Regions from separate parts of the Pseudoalteromonas sp. BSi20480 genome, predicted to be linked through region 1. Evidence: predicted binding sites of a transcription regulator. Region 1 holds the regulator's gene; the other holds the start of a gene.
What was found. The regulator NrdR, encoded in region 1, represses ribonucleotide reductase genes. The targets are predictions, from matches to a motif close to AAACACNANATNTNGTGTTT.
Positions count from the first base shown of each region.

Region 2: a site for NrdR is predicted at 9,199-9,218, ahead of nrdA (class 1a ribonucleoside-diphosphate reductase subunit alpha). Genes of this name have one in related genera too.

Region 1 covers NZ_BADX01000156.1:16,292-27,736, forward strand. Annotated here, with positions in the region: gene thiL (thiamine-phosphate kinase) at 1-533, opposite strand, end outside; gene nusB (transcription antitermination factor NusB) at 619-1,029, opposite strand; gene ribH (6,7-dimethyl-8-ribityllumazine synthase) at 1,045-1,509, opposite strand; gene ribBA (bifunctional 3,4-dihydroxy-2-butanone-4-phosphate synthase/GTP cyclohydrolase II) at 1,609-2,721, opposite strand; gene P20480_RS03080 (riboflavin synthase) at 2,751-3,404, opposite strand; gene ribD (bifunctional diaminohydroxyphosphoribosylaminopyrimidine deaminase/5-amino-6-(5-phosphoribosylamino)uracil reductase RibD) at 3,409-4,560, opposite strand; gene nrdR (transcriptional regulator NrdR) at 4,563-5,012, opposite strand; gene glyA (serine hydroxymethyltransferase) at 5,110-6,366, opposite strand; gene thrC (threonine synthase) at 6,636-7,919, opposite strand; gene thrB (homoserine kinase) at 7,931-8,866, opposite strand; gene thrA (bifunctional aspartate kinase/homoserine dehydrogenase I) at 8,876-11,293, opposite strand.
Region 2 covers NZ_BADX01000169.1:485-11,929, forward strand. Annotated here, with positions in the region: gene P20480_RS00925 (AAA family ATPase) at 1-2,968, shown strand, start outside; gene P20480_RS00920 (hypothetical protein) at 3,000-3,440, shown strand; gene yfaE (class I ribonucleotide reductase maintenance protein YfaE) at 3,612-3,860, opposite strand; gene nrdB (class Ia ribonucleoside-diphosphate reductase subunit beta) at 3,866-4,996, opposite strand; partial or broken gene nrdB (class Ia ribonucleoside-diphosphate reductase subunit beta) at 5,111-5,845, opposite strand; gene nrdB (class Ia ribonucleoside-diphosphate reductase subunit beta) at 5,885-6,727, opposite strand; gene nrdA (class 1a ribonucleoside-diphosphate reductase subunit alpha) at 6,793-9,075, opposite strand; gene P20480_RS00900 (HAD-IA family hydrolase) at 9,488-10,168, opposite strand; gene ubiG (bifunctional 2-polyprenyl-6-hydroxyphenol methylase/3-demethylubiquinol 3-O-methyltransferase UbiG) at 10,168-10,878, opposite strand; gene gyrA (DNA topoisomerase (ATP-hydrolyzing) subunit A) at 11,056-11,445, shown strand, end outside.

The DNA.
Region 1 (11,445 bases):
GTAGGATCTATATTAATACCTTGCTTCCGTGCTTCAATAGCAAGACCCGCGTCCCCTAAAGGACCCGTAACATAAATCCAATCACCTACTTTTGCACCACTTCTACGAAGTGCCTTACCTTCCGGCACGGTACCTTTAGCGCAAATAGTAATGGTAAGTGGCCCTTGAGTGGTATCGCCACCAATAATTTGTACATTGAAGTATTCTGCAATTTCATGCATGCCTTCAGTAAATTCTGCAATCCACTGAGAATCTATTGTCGGTAACGTTAGTGCAACAGATACCCACGTAGGTTCAGCACCCATTGCAGCTAAATCACTTAAATTAACAGCAAGCGCTCTATGCCCCAATGCGCGAGGAGAAATATCTTCAAAAAAGTGCACGCCTTCAACCAAAGTATCGGTTGTGACTGCAAGTTGGCAGTTTTGTGGAACAGTGACAAGCGCGCAATCATCCCCTATACCTAGGTTAACATCACGACGAGAAATACCGCGACCTTTAAAGTAGCGGTTAATTAATTCAAATTCCTTCATACACAAAAAAGCCGACCTATGCCGGCTCTCCTTTTAACGGTTATATAAAGTAAATCTCTGAAAGCAAAGTCAGAGAAAAATACTATTACTTGCGTAAATGCTTTACAGCTTTATCAAGTACACCGTTTACAAATTTATGACTGTCTTCTGCGCCAAATATTTTGGCAAGCTCAATACCTTCGTTGATAGCAACTTTGTAAGGTACATCTTCACGGAACTTAAGTTCGTAGCTGCTTAAACGTAAAATTGCTCGCTCAACCATATCTAAGTCATCAAATGGACGCGTTAAATGAGGTGATACTGATTCATCAAGTAGCTTATAATTTACAGCTACACCTGAGGCTAAATCTTTAAAGTATTCAACATCAATTTTAGTAACGTCGTTTTCGATCAACATTTGTTGCTCGATGTCGGCAATTGCATTACCGCTTAATTGCCAAGAATAAACGGCTTGAAGTGCTAAGATACGTGCTTTACGTCTTGCTGCTGGTTTCACAAAAATTCCTTAAACTTAAATTTTATCTAACACATTAACCATTTCAAGCGCACCCAAAGCAGCTTCGCCGCCTTTGTTACCCATTTTGGTACCTGCGCGCTCAATAGCTTGTTCAATGCTTTCAGTGGTTAATACGCCAAATGCAACCGGTATATCATACTCAAGTGATACTTGCGCAAGACCTTTGTTTGACTCGCCAGCAACTAGGTCAAAGTGTGGTGTTCCACCTCTTATCACTACGCCTAAAGCGATGATTGCATCATACTCTTTTTTTGCTGCAACGCGTTTTGCCGCTAAAGGTAATTCAACTGCACCCGGTACATAAATCACAGTAATGTCGTCATCAGATACACCACCGGTACGTTTTAGCTCATCAACAGCACCTTCAAGTAGGCTGCTACCAATAAAGTCATTAAAACGAGAAATGACAATGGCAAATTTTTTGCCCGGTGCGTACTTATTACCTTCAATAATTTTCATTTGATAACCCTAAAAATAAGTTCAAGCGGTTGCGATTGCGCAAAAATTGCTGCGCATCATACCATAATAATAATAAAATAGCCTAGTTTAAGCGTTTGCCTATTGTGGCTCAATGTAATCAATAACTTCTAAATGAAAGCCCGAAAGTGCATGGTATTTTTTAGGGCGACTCATTAATCGCATTTGCTCAATTCCTAAATCTGCAAGAATTTGTGAGCCTACACCAACAGTACGAGAAGTACCTTGAAATTTACGCGGTGTAACATTTTCACCAGCGTCTGCAGCAGCAAATGCTTTAACTGTTGCTTCAAGCTCTTCAGTACTTTCTTGTTTACCTAAAATGACTAGCACACCGTCATTTTTAGCTATATATGCCATTGCATCTGATAAGCCCCAGCTTCTGTCTGCGCTTCTATCCGAAAGTAAAATATCGTTAAACGTACTTTGTAAATGCACACGCACCAAGGTTGGTTCTTGCGCTTTAATTTCACCCTTGAGTAGTACGTAGTGTAACTGACCGTCAATCGTGTCTTTGTAAGTGACTAAGTCAAATTCACCATGCTCTGTTGGCAGTTTACACTTAGCCACTTTTTCGATTGTGGTTTCGTTTAAATTGCGGTATTCAATTAAATCAGCAATTGTGCCAATTTTAATGTCGTGCTCTTTAGCAAAAACTTCTAAATCAGGGCGGCGTGCCATGGTGCCATCAGCATTTAAAATTTCAACAATAACAGAAGACGCTTCAAGCCCTGCTAAGCGAGCTAAATCACAACCGGCTTCTGTATGCCCTGCACGTGTTAATACACCACCTGGCTGTGCCATAATCGGAAAAATATGACCCGGCTGTACAATATCGCTAGGAACAGCACCTTTAGCGATAGCTGCTTGTACCGTGCGTGCTCTATCTGCTGCTGATATACCTGTGGTTACGCCTTTTGATGCTTCTATCGACATAGTAAAGTTAGTTGAAAACGCAGCGCCATTATTTTTAACCATTAAAGGCAAGTCTAGTTGCTCACAACGCTCTTGTGTCATCGTTAAACAAATTAAACCACGGCCATGAGTAGCCATAAAGTTAATTGCTTCTGCGCTAATATGCTCCGCAGCAATAATTAGATCACCTTCATTTTCTCTGTCTTCATCGTCCATTAAAATAACCATTTTACCGGCTTTAATGTCATCTATAATTTCTTGTGCGCTGTGTAAATTCATAAATTCGCTCGTGTAAGTTGTCAGTTTCGTTATTTAATAAAGCCCGCTTTTGCGAGTAAGCTCATTGATATATCTGCGCCGGTTGGCTGCTCTGCGCCTTTGATAAGACGCTCTAAATAACGTGCAATTTGATCGACTTCTAAATTAACTTGAGTGCCTACTTTAAAGTCGGCAATTGTTGTTTGACCGCTGGTGTGCGGCACAATAGTTAATTTAAATTTATTACCTTCAACAGCGTTAACTGTCAGGCTTATACCATCAATACATACCGACCCTTTGTACGGTATGTATTTCATTAAACTTTCATCGGTTGTCAGCCAATATTCAGTAGCTCTTGCATTAGCTGTAATCGCCGTTATTGTTGCAATACCATCAACATGGCCAGACACTAAATGCCCACCTAAACGCGAAACCGGTTGCATCGCTTTTTCAAGGTTAACTGTTTGCCCTATTGAATAATGTGCAAAACCAGTTAAATGAATTGTTTCGTTAGATAAATCAGCGCTAAAACCATCAACATGTTTATCAACTACCGTTAAACACACGCCATTTGTTGCAATACTGTCACCCAGCTTTACGTCACTCATATCAAGGTCGGCGCTTTGAATACGAATGGCTAAATCGCCTTGTTTTTTTTGTAATAAAGCAATTTTGCCTGTGGCTTCTATTATCCCAGTAAACATAGCGCTACTCTTCTTTGTTAAATGATTTTAATGCGTACGTTTTTAACGCGTTGATACGTAAATCGTCACCAATGCGAACACACTCATTAAAAGATAAATCGATAGTATCTTGCATACTCGTCAATTCAGGTAAGTTTACTAAACTTTTAGCATCATAACCCATCAGTTTTGGTGCGATATAAAAAACATACTCGTCAATTAAATCAAGCTCGGTCATTTTCCCCGCAAGGGTTGCCCCAGCTTCCAGCCATATATTATTAAACTGATGCTTTGCTAGTGTTTGTAATACATCGGTTAAATCAACCTTACCCTGTTGCTCGCGCACCGCTATGTGCTTAACAAAATGCGGCCACTGCATTGAATTATCAACCTTGGTAGTAAATATAATTACCGGGTGCGCTATTTTAAATAGCGCAAGGTCAGGTGTTAATCTGTTTTGCGAGTCTATTATAACACGCACCGGCTGACGTAGCGGTAAGTTGGTTGGTAATGAATACGGTAACTCACTTGCTCGAACATTAAGTTTTGCATTATCAACAAGAACCGTATCGGCCCCCGTCAAAATGGCACAGCTTTGAGCGCGGTATAGCTGCACATCTTTTCGTGCAGCAGGGCCTGTGATCCACTTACTTTTTCCGTTTTTTAGCGCTGTTTTACCGTCTATACTGGCTGCTAATTTACAAGTTACGTAAGGAAGCCCTTGCTCCATACGCTTAAAAAAACCAAAGTTTAATGCGCGAGCCTCTTGTTCAAGCAACCCATGAGCAACTTCTATTCCGGCGTCACTCAGTATTTTAAGGCCTTTACCTGCCACTTGCGGGTTGGTATCAACCATGGCTGCAATCACCTTTTTAATACCAGCAGCCTTGAGTCCTTCAGCACAGGGGGGCGTGCGCCCGTAATGGCTACAAGGTTCAAGTGTTACATAGGCAGTTGCACCTTTTGCTTTTTCGCCGGCTACAGCAAGTGCATTTACCTCTGCATGTCCTTGCCCTGCTAACTGATGAAACCCTTCACCAATTATTTGATTATCTTTTACAAGTACACAGCCAACATTAGGATTAGGCGTTGTGGTAAATCGACCTTTTTTAGCAAGCTCAATAGCACGCGCCATATATAGTTTATCGTGCTCGGTAAATGCTGATTGGCTGCTCATGCTTATTCCCCTAAACGGGCAATTTCTTCGCCAAACTCTCGTATATCCTCAAACGAGCGATATACTGACGCAAACCTTACATAAGCGACTTTATCTAACTTTTTAAGCGCTTCCATAATGCATTCACCCACCAAATGGCTTGAAATTTCTCGCTCACCCGTTGCACGTAATTGCGACTTTATTATATTGACTACTTCATCAACTTGTTCTGTACTGACGGGACGCTTCTCAAGTGCACGATTTAAACCATTTAGTAACTTATCTTCGTTAAATGGTTCGCGACTGCCGTCTTGTTTTACAACACGCGGCATAACCAGCTCTGCCCCTTCAAACGTGGTGAAACGTTCATGGCAATCGTTACATTCACGACGGCGGCGAACTTGATGGCCACCGCCAACAAGGCGGGAATCTATAACTTTGGTGTCTTTTGCTGTACAAAATGGGCAATGCATAACTAAAGGTATCCGTTTTAAAAACAAAAAAGCCGCTAAAAAGCGGCTTTTATAATAGCATGATTGCTTATGTGATCTAAATTACCGTTTTACTTTATTAAGCGTAAACAGGTAGTTTTGCACAAATTGCTTTCACTTTTTCTTTTACTTGCGCTTGAACAGACTCATCAGCAATGTTGTCTAGTACATCACAAATCCAGCCAGCAAGCTCTTTAGATTCAGCCTCTTTGAAACCACGGCGCGTGATTGCAGGAGAACCAATGCGTAAGCCAGACGTTACAAACGGAGAACGCGGATCATTTGGAACTGAGTTTTTGTTAACCGTAATGTTCGCATTACCTAATGCTGCATCAGCATCTTTACCCGTAATATCTTTATCGATTAAATCAAGTAAGAACAAGTGATTGTCTGTTTTACCAGAAACAACTTTGTAGCCACGCTCTTGTAATACGCTAACCATTGCTTGCGCATTTTTAACAACTTGTGTTTGGTATTCTTTAAATTCTGGTTGTAAAGCTTCTTTGAATGCCACTGCTTTTGCAGCAATAACGTGGCATAAAGGACCACCTTGGCCACCAGGGAATACAGCACTGTTAAGCTTTTTGTAAATTGCTTCGTCGCCACATGCAGAAATAATTAAACCGCCACGAGGGCCCGCTAATGTTTTATGCGTTGTTGTAGTAACAACATGTGCAAATGGTACTGGGCTTGGGTAAACACCCGCAGCAATTAAACCTGCAACATGCGCCATATCAACAAACAAGTAAGCATCTACTTTGTCTGCAATTTCGCGAAACTTAGCCCAATCAACAATACCTGAATAAGCAGAAAAACCCGCGATAATCATTTTTGGCTTGTGCTCTAGTGCTAACGCTTCAACTTGTGCGTAATCAATTTCGCCAGTCTCTTCGTTTAGGCCATACTGAATTGCGTTATATGTTTTACCTGAAAAGTTTACGTGTGAACCATGAGTTAAATGGCCACCGTGTGCTAGGCTCATGCCAAGTACTGTATCAAGCGGGCTTAATAAGGCTTGGAAAACAGCGGCATTGGCTTGCGAACCTGCATGCGGCTGAACGTTTGCGTAGTCAGTACCAAACAATTCGTTTGCACGGTCAATAGCTAATTGCTCAACCACGTCTACGTGCTCACAGCCACCGTAGTAACGCTTGCCAGGATAACCTTCCGCATATTTGTTAGTAAGTTGAGAACCCTGTGCTTCAAGTACGCGTGGGCTACAGTAGTTTTCAGATGCAATTAACTCAATGTGCTCTTCTTGACGTGATGTTTCTTTACTCATCGCGTCAAATAACTCTGGATCAAAGTCCGAAATATTCATGCTACGTTCTAACATTGGGGGCTCCTGGGCAACGTGTATGGTATTTTTTAGAGGCTATATTATACGCTTAAAACCGCACTTTGCCTACGTTCTTAAGTTGAGGATATTTAATCAGGGATTGAAACTATTTCACACCCTTTTTAAGATGATATTTTTAAATAACTTACATAATTATTTTAAATGTTTTTTATTTATTACATTTAATTAGTTAATTAAAAAAGCTATTTCACGGTTTAAAATAGTGCAAAAAAGCGGCTATAGCCGCTTTCGTGTTTACTTAATATTTAAGCTAACTTAGCCAGTATTTCTGTACGCAAAGCGTCGTAATCGGCGTTTATGTCGCTTGCAAGACATGGTTTAGCCAATGCGTCGCTCAATGGCTTTGGCATATCTAGTTCAATATTTAGTATGCCTTCTACACTTTCTTTAAACTTAGCTGGATGTGCAGTTGCTAAAAAGATTCCCGCAGCACCCGGTGCTCGGTTATTAACTAAACCTTGGTAGGCAATTGCTGTATGTGGCTCTGCAACATACCCTGTTTGATGAATATTTTTCATCACCGTTTGAGTGTTTTCTTCGTCAACACTAATTGAGTAAAAGTTGTCGTAACTAAACCAGTTGTTGTCCAACATAGTTTGCACACGTGGCCAGTTATTTGGCTTACTCACGTCCATCGCATTTGAAAGCGATTCAAGCGTTGCATTAGGCAACCAATTTTTATCAAGTATAAAACGAGGAACGGTGTCGTTTTGGTTTGTTGTTGCACTTAACTTTCCAACTGGCAACCCTATTACAGCGCCAATCATTGCAGCGCATACATTACCAAAGTTACCACTTGGTACAGAAATATGCGCTGTTGCACGCTTTTCTATTGGCAGTTGTGCAATCGCTTCAAAGTAATAACACACCTGAGCGACTAAGCGGCTTATGTTTATTGAATTTGCTGAATTTAAACCAAGTGTAGATTTAACTTCTTCATCTAAAAACGACTTCTTAACAAGTTCTTGGCAATCGTCAAAACTGCCATCAACCGCGTAGCAGTGAATATTGCCACCTAATGTAGTAAATAGCTTTTGCTGAGCAAGTGAAATTTTTCCTTTGGGATAAAGAATAACCACATCAATGTTTGGTTTATTGTAAAATGCATGTGCAACCGCTGCACCAGTATCACCTGATGTTGCTGTTAAAATAGTCACCTTTTCACCTTGGTTAAACTGCGCTAAGCATTCAGCCATAAAGCGCCCACCAAAATCTTTAAAGGCAAGCGTAGGACCATGAAATAGCTCCAAACAATAGGTGTTTTCTTCTACCTCGACTAACTTAACAGGAAAATTAAACGCATTTTTAACCATGTCGGCAACAGTGCTACTTGGCAACTCATCACCAATTAAATGTGATAAAATTTTGCTACTGCGCGTAACAAAATCCATATCAAGTAATGCGTCAACATCAGTCATAGGCGCTAACGATTCAGGAAAAAACACACCTTGGTTACGTCCAAGTCCTGTTTTTACTGCTTCAACAAACGACACTTTTTGTGAGTTATCTTTTAAATTATGTAATTGCATGACTTCTAATCCTATAAAACATTTAATTGACGCGTGCCGTCGTTATCTAACTTACAAATATGGCAAAAACCTTGCTCATTTATATAATTATCTTTTAACCATTTAGCGCATTGCTCGGCCGCTTCAAGTGTTTTACATACAGTAAATAAGGTAGGCCCTGCGCCTGAAATACTAACTACCTCAGCTCCAAGTGCGGGTAAACTTGCTTTCGCCTCGCTAAAACCAGTAATAAGCGGTGCACGGTAAGGTTCTGCTATTTCGTCTTTCATTATGCTTAATGCATCGTCAAAACGTGCTGTTAATAACAAGCTACTAAAAGAGGATAAACGCTGCGCAAACTCAACGCTTGCATGCATGCTAAGATCTTTTGGCAAAACAGAACGTGCTTTTGCTGTATTAAGCGAAAAGCCTGGAAACGCCGCAACGTAATACCAGTTTTCATCAACCGGTAGTTCTATAGATTTATTAGGAATTAAATCGCCAGTTAGCTGCAAACCGCCCAAATAACAGGGCGTAATGTTATCGTAATGGCGTCCGCCACTTACAACTGCTTCAAAATCTGCCATCAACTCAATTAGCTGTACTTGACTTAACTGTGTTTTTGCAAATTTATCAAGCGCTGCAAATGTAGCAACCACCGAACAAGCGCTCGATCCTAAGCCAGAACCAATTGGCAGGTTTTTTTTAAGCTCTAGTTTTACCGTTGGCATATCTGGTGCGACATGAGCTCTAAAGTGCACTAGACACTGATAAGCTAAGTTCTCTTTCGCATCGCTTGGTAATTTATGAGCATATTCGCCTGAACAAACAAACTCATCACAAGGGGCTGCGCTAACAAGTGCTACATCCCCCAATAAACTACCATCAATTGGCGCAAGAGCAGCACCTAGCGCATCAAATCCAACTGCAAAATTACCAATAGATGCAGGCGCATATACTTCAATCATTTTCGACTCCTAGCGCGATAATGTTTTTAAAACGTCTGCAAATACACCTGCAGCAGTTACTTCAGAGCCAGCGCCGTAACCACGAATTACAAAAGGACGTGGTTGGTAGTATTGACTTAAAATTGCAAGCGCATTTTCACCATCGCGAATAACATTAAGCGCATGTGATGAATCAACCGCCTCAATACCTACTTTACAGTGGCCTTCTTTAATTGTCCCCACGTAACGAAGAACTTTTCCTTCACTTGCCGCTTGCTCAATACGTGCGTTAAAGTCAGCGTCTAAGCTAGGTAGTTTTGCCATAAACTCATCAATACTATCTCCTTCGGCAAACCCTTGTGGTAATACCGACTCTACTTCGATGTCGGATAGCTCTAATTTCATACCTGCTTCACGCGCAATAATTAACAACTTACGCGCAACATCAGTTCCCGATAAATCATCACGAGGATCTGGCTCTGTAAAACCACTTTCTTTTGCTTTAATGGTTGCCTCTGACAGTGATAAACCATCTTGCAAAGCGCCAAACATGTATGACAATGAGCCCGATAAAATACCGCTAAATTCAAGTAATTCATCTCCTGCACCAAATAAAGACTGCAAATTATCGATAACAGGAAGGCCTGCACCTACGTTTGTTTCGTATAAAAACTTGCGGTTATTTTTTTGTGTAGCAGCAATCAAATCTTGGTAATACGTATATGAGCTGGTTGTTGCCTTTTTATTGGCTGCAACAACATGAAAACCCGCATTTAAAAAGTCAACATATTGCGCTGCAAGTGCATCAGACGATGTACAATCCACCAGCACAGGATTAACTAAGTGATTTTGTTTAACAAATTGCTCAACGAGTTTTAGGTCAAATGACTGCTCTGATACTGCTAATTTTTGCTGCCAATCACTAAAGGCAATACCCTCGCTATCAAGATGTAACTGACGAGAGTTAGCAACGCCGTACAAATTAAGTTTAATGTTACGCTTTTCAAGCCATGCTTGTTGGCGCTCTAATTGAGATATCAGTTCTTGCCCTACTAAGCCACACCCTAGTAAAAACACATCAATTGAAGGCACATGCGTGAAAAAGTTTTCATGGCATATTTTCACTGCGTCGTTGCATAACTCACCGTCAATTACAGCTGAAATAGCACTTTCAGTAGAATCTTGTGCAATTGCCACAATGTTTACTTGTGCTTGAGAAAGGGATGCAAAAAACTTAGCGGCTAAACCACGGTGTGCGCGCATGTTATCACCCACAAGCGTTACTATGGCTAAATTACGCTGTACTTGAACAGGCTCAATTAAACCTGCTTGAGATTCAAGCTCAAACGCTGTTTGTAAAGCAGTTAAAGCAAGGGCTAAGTCGCTCTCATGTACACAAAAGCTAATGCTAAATTCACACGACGATTGAGTGATCAACACTATAGATACGTTATCGTGGGCAAGCGCATTAAAAACTTTAGAGGCCATGCCTACTTTGCCTTTCATTCCTGGACCCGAGACAGTCAGCATAGCTAAATCTTGCAGGCTTGAAATTGCTTTTACAGGCTCGTCTGATGAAAAGTCATTTCCGATTAGCGACCCTTGGGCATCAGGGTTATGCGTATTTTTTATTTCACACGGCACGCCCGCTTTGGCACAAGGCAAAATAGTTTTTGGGTGAAGTACTTTAGCGCCAAAGTAAGAAAGCTCCATTGCCTCTTTGTATGACAAAAAGTCAACTTTAGTGGCTTTTTTGATATAACGAGGATCTGCGCTGTAAACACCATCAACATCAGTCCAAATTTGGCAAACATCTGCCTCTAAACACGCCGCTGCAATAGCCGCTGAGTAATCAGATCCATTGCGCCCCAGTGTTGTAAGCTCGCCTTTATCATTGCTTGCTGTAAAACCGGGCATAATATAAATCGTGGCTGGCTTTTCTTTTAATGCCGCTTGAAAATGCGCTTTACTTGCAACTAAATCAACTTCAGCATCAATAAAACCACCTGTTGATGCAACGCAACTTGTCGCCTCTAAATAAACCGCTTTATGTGAGTTCAATAAGCGCTGCATAAGCGACACACTTACTCGCTCGCCAAAGCTTATAACAAACGCACGCACTTGATCGGGGCAGCACTTAATTAAAGATACACCATCAAGCTTATTTTTTAGTTCTTCAAAATTTGGCCAGTGGTCAATTGGGCCATAGCCTTTTTCCACGGCTGCTTTTAGCTCGTTACAACGACTCGTTAAAGCCTCCCATAAAGAGCTAAAGTCTTGGCCTTGTTCTGCCGAACTCGCTAGAGCAACTAGTGAGTCGGTCATTCCACCGGGCGCCGATAATACCAAAAGCATTTCATCTTTTAATTGTGCTTTAACTAATTGAGCTACCTGCTCAAGGCAGGCAAAGTCGGCAAGTGATGATCCACCAAATTTTAAAACGCGCATTGTTTATGTTCCTCATCCCATAAAACGAAAAAAGGCCTGTGTTCTAAGTGAACACAGGCCTTTAAATTTGTTGCACCGACCTATGCCACTATCCAGAAAGAATGGTGGTTGTAATAATAATGGTCAGTACGCGATTAATTGTTTTCATGGGG
Region 2 (11,445 bases), on a different contig from region 1:
GATTAATGGACCAACCGGTGCAGGTAAAAGCTCGATTTTAGATGCAATTTGTTTTGCGCTTTATGGCCAAACAACGGGAGCTGAACGTTCAGCTTCACAAATGCGTTGTGATTTTGCTGATATTAAATTATTAACCGAAGTCACATTAGATTTTAGCTTAGCTGATAAAAGCTATCGTATAACACGCGTTCCAATGCAAGAAAGAGCAAAAAGTGTTGGGGAAGGTACAACATCTCAGAATTCAAAAGCAACATTGTGGGAGCTTGATGGTACAGACAGCAACCGTTTGATTGTGTCTTCTAGTGTTAAGGATGCTGACAATGAGATTAAGGGGCTAATTGGGCTAGACGTAGAGCAGTTCAGGCAAGTTATGGTTCTACCTCAAGGTAAATTCAGAGAATTGTTATTAGCTGATTCAAAAGATAGAGAGAAAATATTTAGTCAGTTATTTCAAACATCTATTTATAAAAAAATTGAAGATGCCTTAAAGCTTCAAGCAGCTGACATAAAAAAAGCGGTTGAAGAGCACAGAAATAAAATTAAAGGCATTCTCGAAGGTGCAGAAGTAAATACTGAAGAAGAAGTAAGCTCTACTATTGAGCTAATCAAACCCGATTTGGCACAAGCGCTTAAAGAAAAAGCAACGGCAAACAAAGCAGTTTCCGATTTCGAAAAAGCTGTTGAAGAAGCCAAACAACTGCTGAAAAAGTTTGAAGACTTGGATAACAAAAGCAAAGAGTTAGAAAAACATAAGCTAGATAGTGAGCAAATCGAAAGTAAAAAATTACAATTACAACTAGCCTCTACTGCGCAAAAAATAAAACCCACTTTTGATTCCGTTACCAGCTCAAGTAAAGCATTAACCGAAATAAAGAGTCAATTCGTAAATAGCAAAAAGGCTCTATTGGAACTCGGCGAAAAGCTCAAAGCCGCCATACATACTTTTGAAAAAGCAGAAGAAGCACACAAAGGTGCGGATGCTCTACAGAAAAAACAAACAGATTTAGAACAATATTTAAAACTTGCGAGGAGTTTACAGCAAGCTAATTCTGTACTTGCATCAGCTAAACTAACTGCAACTGAAAGTAAGACTGCACTTGAAGCTGAACAAAAATATATAGAAGTAATAAAAAGTGAGATCTCTGGCAAAGAGCAAAATCTGGAGAAGCTGTCTGTCGAAATTCAACCTTTAGCTAACGAACAAATTCAATTAGATAAATTGAGTCAAATACTTAGCAAAAGAAATAACTTAGAGGCTTTAGGCGATGAGTTATCCGAGTTAAATCGATTAACTTCAGAGGAAAAAACAGCTTTAGATAAGTCAGAATTAGAGTTAGACACTAAAACTAAAGCGGCTAAAAAAACTGAGTTATCATGGCACGCTAACCAAGCGGCCATTCTGGCAAGTGAATTATCCGATGGAGAACCTTGCCCCGTATGTGGCAGTGAGGAACACCCTAAATTAGCAAGTACAGGTGATACAAGTTCTATTGTTACAAAAGAGGATGTCGATAAAGCGAGAGAACTTGTAACTAAATCAAATAAAACTAGAGAAGTTGCAAAATCAGCATATGACGAAGCGCTTGCTAATCAAAAAGTAAAACAAGGATTAATTACTACGTTAAAAGCTGACCTCGGTGATTCCGCTAACAAATCAATAGTAGAAGTGAAGTCAGCCCATGATATTCAAGAAGCTAAGGTTAAAAGCTTACTTTCTATCAAAGATAATATAAAAGAGATCAGCGGTAGCATCATTTCTGATAAAGATAAATTATCGGAAATAGAACAGACAATTAAAGCGCTAGAATTAAAAGCATCTTCAGACGATAAACTGCTAATTATTGCAAACTCTCATGTTGTTCAGCTAGAGAACCAAACACCAGAAGCTTTTCGTGATATTGAAAAACTTCAGACTGAAATTAAGTCATTAACTCAGCAGATTACTTCTCTAAATGACGGGCTTACCTCAGCTCGGAAAAATAAAGAAGATCAAAAATCGGCATTTGATAAAGCAGATGCCACAGATAAATCTATAGCCAGCCAATTATTTGATATAGAAAAACAGGACGATGCTTCTCAACTAGCGTGGCAAAAAGCACTAAACGAAAGTGTTTTTGAAGACCTAAATCACTTTGAAAACTCTTTACTCACCGATGAAAGTCAAGCTCAACTAAATGATGATATTGACCAGTATAAAACGAAATTTGATACCTTAACGGGAGCTAAGTCCTTACTTGTTAAGGAATTGAAAGACACGAATAAACCTAATCTAGAAAATGTTGAAGATGCGTTATCGCAAGCTAAAATCGATTTCAAAGCTAAAGATGAAAAATGGCGCCAATTAGAAGAACGTAATAATCAGCTTATATCTGTTCAGAAAAAATTAGTTGAAGCACATAAAAAAAATGAAGAGCTGGAAAAACAATATAAAACGGTAGGAACATTATATGAAGTATCGAATGGTTTAACTGGGGATAAAGTGAGCCTTCAACGATTTGTGCTTAGTGTCCTACTGGATGATGTTTTGATACAAGCTTCACAACGACTATCAATAATGAGCAGAGGTCGATATCAATTAATTAGAAAAGAGGAGCGTGCAAAAGGAAATAAAGCATCAGGCCTAGAATTGGAAGTTGATGATGCTTATACAGGCAAGTCTCGTCCGGTAGCTACCCTTTCTGGTGGTGAATCTTTCATGGCAGCATTGTCATTAGCCTTAGGTCTATCTGATGTCGTTCAGTCATACTCCGGTGGAATAAAGCTCGATACGTTATTCATTGATGAAGGTTTCGGTAGTTTAGATCCTGAATCACTAGACTTAGCCGTTCGTACTTTAATTGATATTCAATCAACTGGACGTATGATAGGCATCATTTCTCATGTAACTGAGTTAAAAAGCCAGATGGCTCATAGAATTGATGTCAAATTAGGGAAATCAGGTAGCGAAATTTCAGCTGTGGTAGCGTAAACCGAAGATATTCTAGATAATAGGGAACTGAATGATAATTCATAAAAGTAATACTTTTTATATTTTTAGCAGAGTCAGAGCTATATGGTGTAATGCAATCAAACCACTGTTTTCCTTTATTTTTGGGGTGCTCATACCAATTACAGTGAATGCACAAACTCGTGGTGGCACTTGTCAGAATGATATCTGTGAATTTACAGGAGGGTTAATCGGCTTAGCTTTACTTGTGATATTTTTTATTTCTCTTTCTGCATCTATAGCTAAACACGGTTTTTGGAAAGGGGTTTTTGAGCATACAGCAGTTCGTATTCTGATTGTATATTTTGCAATGATCACTGGGTTAATTTTTGCTATGTTGTTAGCTGTTGAAGTTTTTGGAAAATTGGGGGGGATTTTATTATTCCTAGCCATTGCATTCATGCCTAAGTCTTGGATAAAAGGCATTAAAGAAGATGATAAAAAAAATAGCTAACAATCGCCATCAAAAAAGCGCCCGTTGGGCGCTCAACTCGCAACAAGTGAAGGCGTTACCACTACCTGATATGTACTAGCTCAAATCTAAACTGACAGTCCCGATTATAAAACGGGTAACTGTCAGATCAAGTCTGAGCTAGTACATGGTGATGTGATTATGGTGACTAGATTAGTCTGTTTCTAGATCAATATCTGTTTCAGCTTTTGAGCAACAAGTAAGAACTTCGCCATCACGAACAAAGCATAAAGGCTCGGAAGGGTAGATAACTGTGCCGCTTTTTATTTTAATTCTGCAAGCTCCGCAAAATCCATCTCTGCACATATAATAAGGCGCTAATTCTAAAGCTTCCATATTCTCAAGTATTGTTTTGTCAGGATGGCAAGTTCCAATCAACTTGCCATCTATCTTTAACTGCATGGCTACTACAAGTCAAAATCATCGAAGTCTGTTACATCGACTTCTGAATTAATTTGACCAACCAAGTAGCTGCTTATCTCAGCTTCCTGAGGAGCTACTTGAACATTGTCACTTACAAGATATGAGCTTATCCAAGGCAGTGGGTTGCTCTTTACATCGAAAGGTGTATCTAAACCTATCGCAGCCATTCGCTGGTTACTGATGTATTCGATATATGCCTTCAGAATATTAGCATTCAAACCAATCATTGAACCATCTTTGAATAAGTAGTCAGCCCATTCCTTTTCTTGCTCAACTACTTCAAGAAATATCTGACGACCTTCTTCTTTTAGTTCGTCTGACACCTCCTTCATTTCGGAGTCGTCTTTGCCGCTAGACCATAGGTTTAGTATGGCTTGTGTGCTTGAAAGGTGCACGGATTCATCTCGCGAAATAAGCTTTATCAGTTTACTATTCCCCTCAAGCAATGAGCGTTCTGCAAAGGCAAACGAACAAGCAAATGACACGTAAAATCGAATCGCTTCTAGTGCGTTTGTTGAGCAAACAGCTAAATAAAGCTTCTCTTTAACTTTGCGTTCAGTCACTTCGATTTTTTTACCATCAATTTCATGAACACCTTCACCATGTATGTTATACACTTGCGTGATTTGAATAAGTTCGTCAAAGTATTTAGATATACTAACAGCACGTTTGATGATCGCAGGGTTAATGACGATATCGTCAAACACTTCGCTTGGGTCAGTAAATAGGTTTCGCAAAATATGCGTATAAGAACGGCTATGAATAGTTTCAGAAAAAGCCCATGTCTCTATCCATGTTTCGAGTTCGGGTATTGAGACCAGTGGTAAAAATGCAGCACTAACTGAACGAGCCGCAATAGAATCAAGCAGGGTTTGATATTTCAAATTTGAGATAAAGATGTGCTTTTCAGCTTCACTTAGCGTTTGCCAATCGGCTCTATCTTTCGATACGTCCACTTCTTCTGGTCGCCAGAAGAACGATAACTGCTTTTCAATAAGGTTCTCGAATACCATATGCTTTTGCTGATCATATCGAGAAACATTGACGCTTTGACCCATAAACATTGGCTCTGTCAAAGCGTTATTTTGTGTTTGATTAAAGGTGCTGTATTTCATTTTTTAAACCTCACATAAATACTTGTGTTATGCAGCAATGTTATATTTATGTGATGTTTCACATAAGTTGAAAGTCGGTTGGTTGCTTGATTTTGGAGTGTTTGCGGCCGACCGACCAGTGTAGTGTGATGTTTTTTGTATTGAATTTAAGCCAATTAGTTTGCTGTTCCCCTCAAGTAAAGATCTCTCTGAAAACGCAAACGAACAGGCGAAACTAACGTAAAAACGAATAGCTTCTAAAGCATTAACAGAGCACACCGCAAGGTATAACTTTTCCTTTAATTTGCGTAAAGTAACATCATATTCAACACCTTCAGATGTATGTTTACCTTCGCCATGTAAGTTATATAACTGTGAATATAAAATTAAATCATCAAAGTAAAGCGCAATACTTTCAGCACGTTTCAATATTGCAGGGTTAATGATTATTTCATCAAATACTTCACCAGGGTTGGTGAATAAATTTCTTAAAATATGTGTATATGAACGAGAATGAATCGTCTCACTAAATGCCCATGTTTCTATCCATGTTTCAACTTCAGGTAAGGAAGCCAATGGGAGTAACACCGCATTAACTGAACGTGCGGCCATACTATCAAGTAAGATTTGATATTTAAGGTTAGAGATGAAAATGTGCTTTTCGGCATCAGATAGACTTTGCCAATCCCCGCGATCTTTTGATACATCAACTTCTTCTGGTCGCCAGAAGAAAGACAGTTGTTTCTCAATTAAGTTTTCGAATGCCACGTGTTTTTGAACATCATAACGTGATACATTCACAGGGTTGCCAAAGAACATCGGTTCTTTTAAAGCGTCATTATTTTTTTGATTAAAAGTAGTATATTTCATTTTTTATTTATTCCGGGATAAAGCCACATATTTATTTTTTTATGCTGCTATTTTAAGTTGTGTGGCATTTTTTGTGATTTTATGTGTGGTTCCACACAAGTTGAACACGTTGTTTGTGTTTGATTTAGCTTGATTAGTTTTTAAAATTTCGCTATTGTGTGTGTATGGCTGACGGGATTTGAGCTCAATTATCTTGGCGTTACCTTCCATAAGTTCACGCTCAGCAAATGCAAATGAACAAGCAAAGCTGACATAAAAACGAATTGCTTCAAGAATGTTTACCGACATCATAGCGAGGTAAAGTTTCTTTTTCAGCTCGAATAAGTTTACAACCACTGTTTTACCGTTGATTTCATGCTTGCCTTCACCGTAAAGGTTGTAAAGTGAAACAGAGTTAATTAAATCATCGTAATAAGTTGTTACTGCATCAGCGCGCTCGCTAATTTTATCGTTGCTAACGATGTCATCAAAAATAAGCTCTGGTGATTGTGTTACGTTACGAATAATATGGGTGTATGAACGGCTGTGAATTGTTTCACTAAATGCCCACGTTTCTATCCAGGTTTCAAGTTCTGGGATAGACACGATAGGTAGTAGCGCAACGTTAGGAGAGCGGCCTTGTACACTATCAAGCAGTGTTTGATATTTTAAGTTACTTAAAAATATGTGCTTTTCATGCTCTGGTAGCGCCTGAAAATCTAAACGGTCTTTACTCACATCTACTTCTTCTGGTCGCCAAAAGAAAGACAGTTGCTTTTCAATTAACTTTTCAAAAATAGGATATTTTTGTTGATCGTAACGCGATACGTTAACGGTCTGGCCAAAAAACATTGGCTCTTGCATTTGGTTATTATGATTACGACTAAAAGTAGTATAAGACATGTTTATCACTCAAAAAACTATCAGAACAAAGCGGGCTGCATGCCCGCTTAAGATAAAATTAACGACTATATTTTACACGCGCCGCCTGCACAATCGTCATCTTCCACTTCTGGAGTGTCGTCTTGTGCATCAGATGCGCCATCACGGGTATTATGGTAATACAACGTTTTGACCCCCAATTTGTAGGCGCTAAGTAAGTCTTTTAATAAGACTTTCATAGGTACTTTACCGCCTTCAAATTTATTTGGATCATAATTTGTGTTTGCAGAAATAGTTTGGTCAACAAATTTTTGCATGATACCGACAAGCTGTAAGTAACCATCATTAGAAGGTATGTCCCAAAGTAACTCATAGTTGTCTTTCAAACGTTCGTACTCAGGTACAACTTGTTTTAAAATACCATCTTTACTTGCTTTAACACTAATGTGACCGCGTGGTGGCTCGATACCATTTGTTGCGTTTGAGATTTGCGATGACGTTTCTGATGGCATTAATGCGCTTAGTGTTGAGTTACGCATACCGTGTTCTTGTATGCTCTTACGCAGTGCATCCCAATCAAGGTGCAGTGGCTCATCACAAATTTTATCTAAGTCTGTTTTATACGTATCTGTTGGCATAATGCCCTGAGAATACGTTGTTTCGTTAAACTTAGGACATGCACCACGTTCTTTTGCAAGTTCGTTTGACGCTTTCATCAAGTAGTATTGAATAGCTTCGAATGTTTTATGTGTGAGTGCATTTGCACTGCCGTCTGAATAACGCTTACCATTTTTAGCTAAGTAGTAGGCATAGTTGATTACACCTATTCCTAACGTACGACGTCCCATTGTTGCGTTTTTGGCAGCTGGTACTGGGTAGTCTTGAAAGTCGAGTAGGTTATCGAGTGCACGTACTGCTAGCTCCGCAAGCTCTTCTAGTTCATCTAGAGACTCAAGCGCACCTAGGTTGAAAGCAGACAATGTACATAATGCAATTTCGCCTTCTTCGTCGTTAACGTTGTTAAGTGGTTTAGTCGGTAATGCAATTTCTAAACACAAGTTAGACTGACGAATTGGTGCAACTTTCGCTATAAACGGGCTATGTGTATTACAGTGATCTACATTCTGTAAGTATATGCGGCCAGTACTTGCACGTTCTTGTGCAAACACAGAGAACAATTCAATGGCTTTAATACGCTTTTTACGAATAGACTCGTCTTGTTCGTATTTAACATATAACGCATCAAATTCGTCTTGATCTTCAAAAAACGCATCGTAAAGACCTGGCACGTCTGATGGACTAAATAACGTGATGTAATCGTCTTTAATCAAACGAGAATACATTAACTTATTAAATTGTACGCCGTAATCTAAATGACGAACACGGTTGTCATCAACACCACGGTTATTTTTAAGAACTAAAAGGTTCTCTACTTCTAAATGCCATAGCGGGTAGAATAGGGTTGCTGCGCCGCCGCGAACACCACCTTGCGAACAACTCTTAACAGCTGTTTGAAAGTGCTTGTAAAAAGGGATACAACCTGTGTGGTATGCTTCGCCATTACGGATATGGCTTCCTAATGCACGGATACGACCAGCATTAATACCGATACCAGCACGCTGAGAAACATATTTTACAATAGCTGACGATGTAGCATTGATTGAATCAAGGCTGTCGCCACATTCAATAAGTACGCAAGAGCTAAATTGACGAGTAGGCGTACGTACACCAGCCATGATTGGCGTAGGCAATGAAATTTTAAATAACGATACCGCGTCGTAAAAACGCTTTATGTATGAAACTCGTGTTTCTCGTGGGTAATCTGCAAATAAGCTTGCAGCCACTAAAATATATAAAAACTGTGCGCTTTCATAAATTTCACCCGTTACACGGTTTTGAACTAGGTATTTACCTTCTAATTGCTTAACTGCAGCGTAACTAAAATTAAGATCGCGTGAGTGGTCAAGGTATTCGTCTAATTCGTCAAATTCTTGCTCTGTATAGTCAGCAAGTAAGTGAGCATCGTAACGTTTATCACTCACCATTTTTGTTACGTGATCAAATAAACGCGGTGGCTCAAATTGACCGTATGCTTTTTTACGTAAGTGGAATACAGCTAAACGTGCAGCAAGATACTGGTAATCAGGTGATTCTTTAGAAATCTGATCGGCAGCCGCTTTGATAATCGTTTCGTGAATATCTTTTGTACGAATACCATCATAAAATTGAATATGTGACTTTAATTCAACCTGTGAAACCGAAACGTTATTTAAACCTTCGGCGGCCCATTCTATAACGCGATGGATCTTATCAAGATCAAGAGGCTCTTTGCGCCCGTCACGTTTGCTTACAGATAACTGTTGGTTCATAGCTTTGCCTGTATTCCTTGGGGATAATGTATTTTTGACCAATGTTGTACGTCTCAAAAAGAGAAGTAGTGCTCATTTTTTATAAGTTTTACCCAATGAGGTAAATTTAATTGAATAACATTTGGCCACAATATCTGGTGTTGTTCAATTTAGAGATCACAAGATAGTGTGGTCTGAGTTGATTTGCAAGGGGCATAATTGCCCCTATTTGTGGATAACGTTGGGATAACGTATTTGTGTTAGTAGGCATTAACCTTTGATCATTCATTGAAGTTGAAATTTTTAAAAATCAACTCAGGATCGACTAAATTTACACATTTTGAAAATAAATTTCGGCTGCTTTTTTTATCATCAAGCTTTGCGTAAAAACTAACACAATCACAATATATAGTGTTTATATCTAAAATGGGCACTATATATGGTTAAATGCGTCAATAGGGCTACGCCAGTTAAAATCAGCTTTCCAAGTAAGTGCTTCTTCATCGCTTGGAATGTACCCCCACAGAGCAGTAGCTGTAGGCATACCTGCTGCTTTACCCGCTTGAATGTCTCGTTCGGCATCACCTATGTATAAACAGCGATCTGGTATTACGTCCATTAGTTTTGCGCAATGAAGTAAAGGTAGAGGAGAGGGTTTGGCTTCTTCAAGCGTATCACCGCTAATTACAACTGCCGCATTTTTTAAAGCGGGGATCGCAGCGACAAGCGGCTCAGTTAAAAAGCCAGGCTTGTTTGTCATGATCCCCCATTTGATCTTTTTGTGATCAAGTGAGATCAGTAGTGGTTCAATACCGGCAAAGCATTGGGTGTATTTCGCAATGTTTTGGGCATAGCTATCGACCAATTGCTTTATCAACTGTGCTTGTGCAAGAGAGGGCCACAATTCTTTAAAACCCGCTTCCAATAAAGCTGCCGCACCATTAGAAGCCGCTGGGCGATATATTTCGCTTGTTACTTCGGCAATTTGATTTGCTCGTAGTACACTATTAAGTGCAGCGCCTAAATCGTCAGCTGTGTCGAGTAAGGTGCCGTCTAAATCAAACAAAAACGCATCATATTGATAAAGTGCTAATGATGAACCTGCGCTCTTCATTACACCAACTTCTCAAAATGAAGGATATAATTAACACTAACATCATTATTAAGTGTGTATTGTTTAGAGAAGGGGTTATACGAAAGTCCTGAGCTTGCACGTACTTTTAAGCCCGCTTGCTCGGCCCACGCAATTAGCTGCGCCGGTTTAATAAACTTTTTGTGATCGTGAGTTCCCTCTGGAACCATTTTTAATAGTTTTTCAGCACCTACAATTGCGTACAAGTAGGCTTTCGGTGTTTTATTGAGGGTAGAGAAAAAAACATCAGCGCCAGGTTTTGCAAGTTTGGCAACGGCATGAATAATTGAAGCAGGGTCTGGAACGTGTTCGAGCATTTCCATACAGGTAACAACGTCAAATCGTTCAGGGTGTTCTTCAGCGAACTGTTCTGCGGGTATTTTTATGTAATCTACATCTACACCCGTTTCTAGGCTGTGTAATTTAGCGACAGTCAAAGGCTCTTGTCCCATATCAATACCTGTTACCTTTGCCCCCATACGTGCCATACTTTGGCTTAAAATACCCCCACCACAGCCAACATCGAGTGTTTCTTTATCAAATAAACCTTGCGTTTTATTTGCAATAAAATCTAGGCGTAACGGATTAATTTCGTGAAGAGGTTTAAACTCACCCTCTAAATCCCACCAACGCTCTGCGATGGCTTCAAATTTTGCTATTTCTGCGTGATCTACATTTTGATGTTCGGTCATAAAATACTTCCTCGTCAATCTGAGGCCATTATATAGGCCTAAATTGATAAATCGCAAAGTTTTGCGCCTGTAAATTAAAATTAATTGTGATAGCATGTCTGTTAGTAATAATAACAATACTCTTTAAAACCTAATACTGGGTTATTAAGAGCTGCTACTGAAGGAATGTGATATCAAATGACTGATCTCGCCAATGAAATTCTGCCAGTCAATATTGAAGACGAGTTAAAAAACTCCTACTTAGATTACGCAATGAGTGTAATTGTAGGACGTGCATTACCAGACGTACGTGATGGCTTAAAGCCAGTTCACCGCCGCGTTTTGTTTGCAATGAACGAGCTTAGTAATGATTGGAACAAGCCTTACAAAAAGTCGGCACGTGTTGTCGGTGATGTAATCGGTAAATACCACCCACACGGCGATAGCGCAGTTTATGACACGATAGTTCGTATGGCACAGCCATTCTCACTTCGTTATATGCTTGTAGACGGCCAGGGTAACTTTGGTTCTGTTGATGGTGATTCAGCTGCTGCTATGCGTTACACCGAAGTACGTATGGCTAAAATG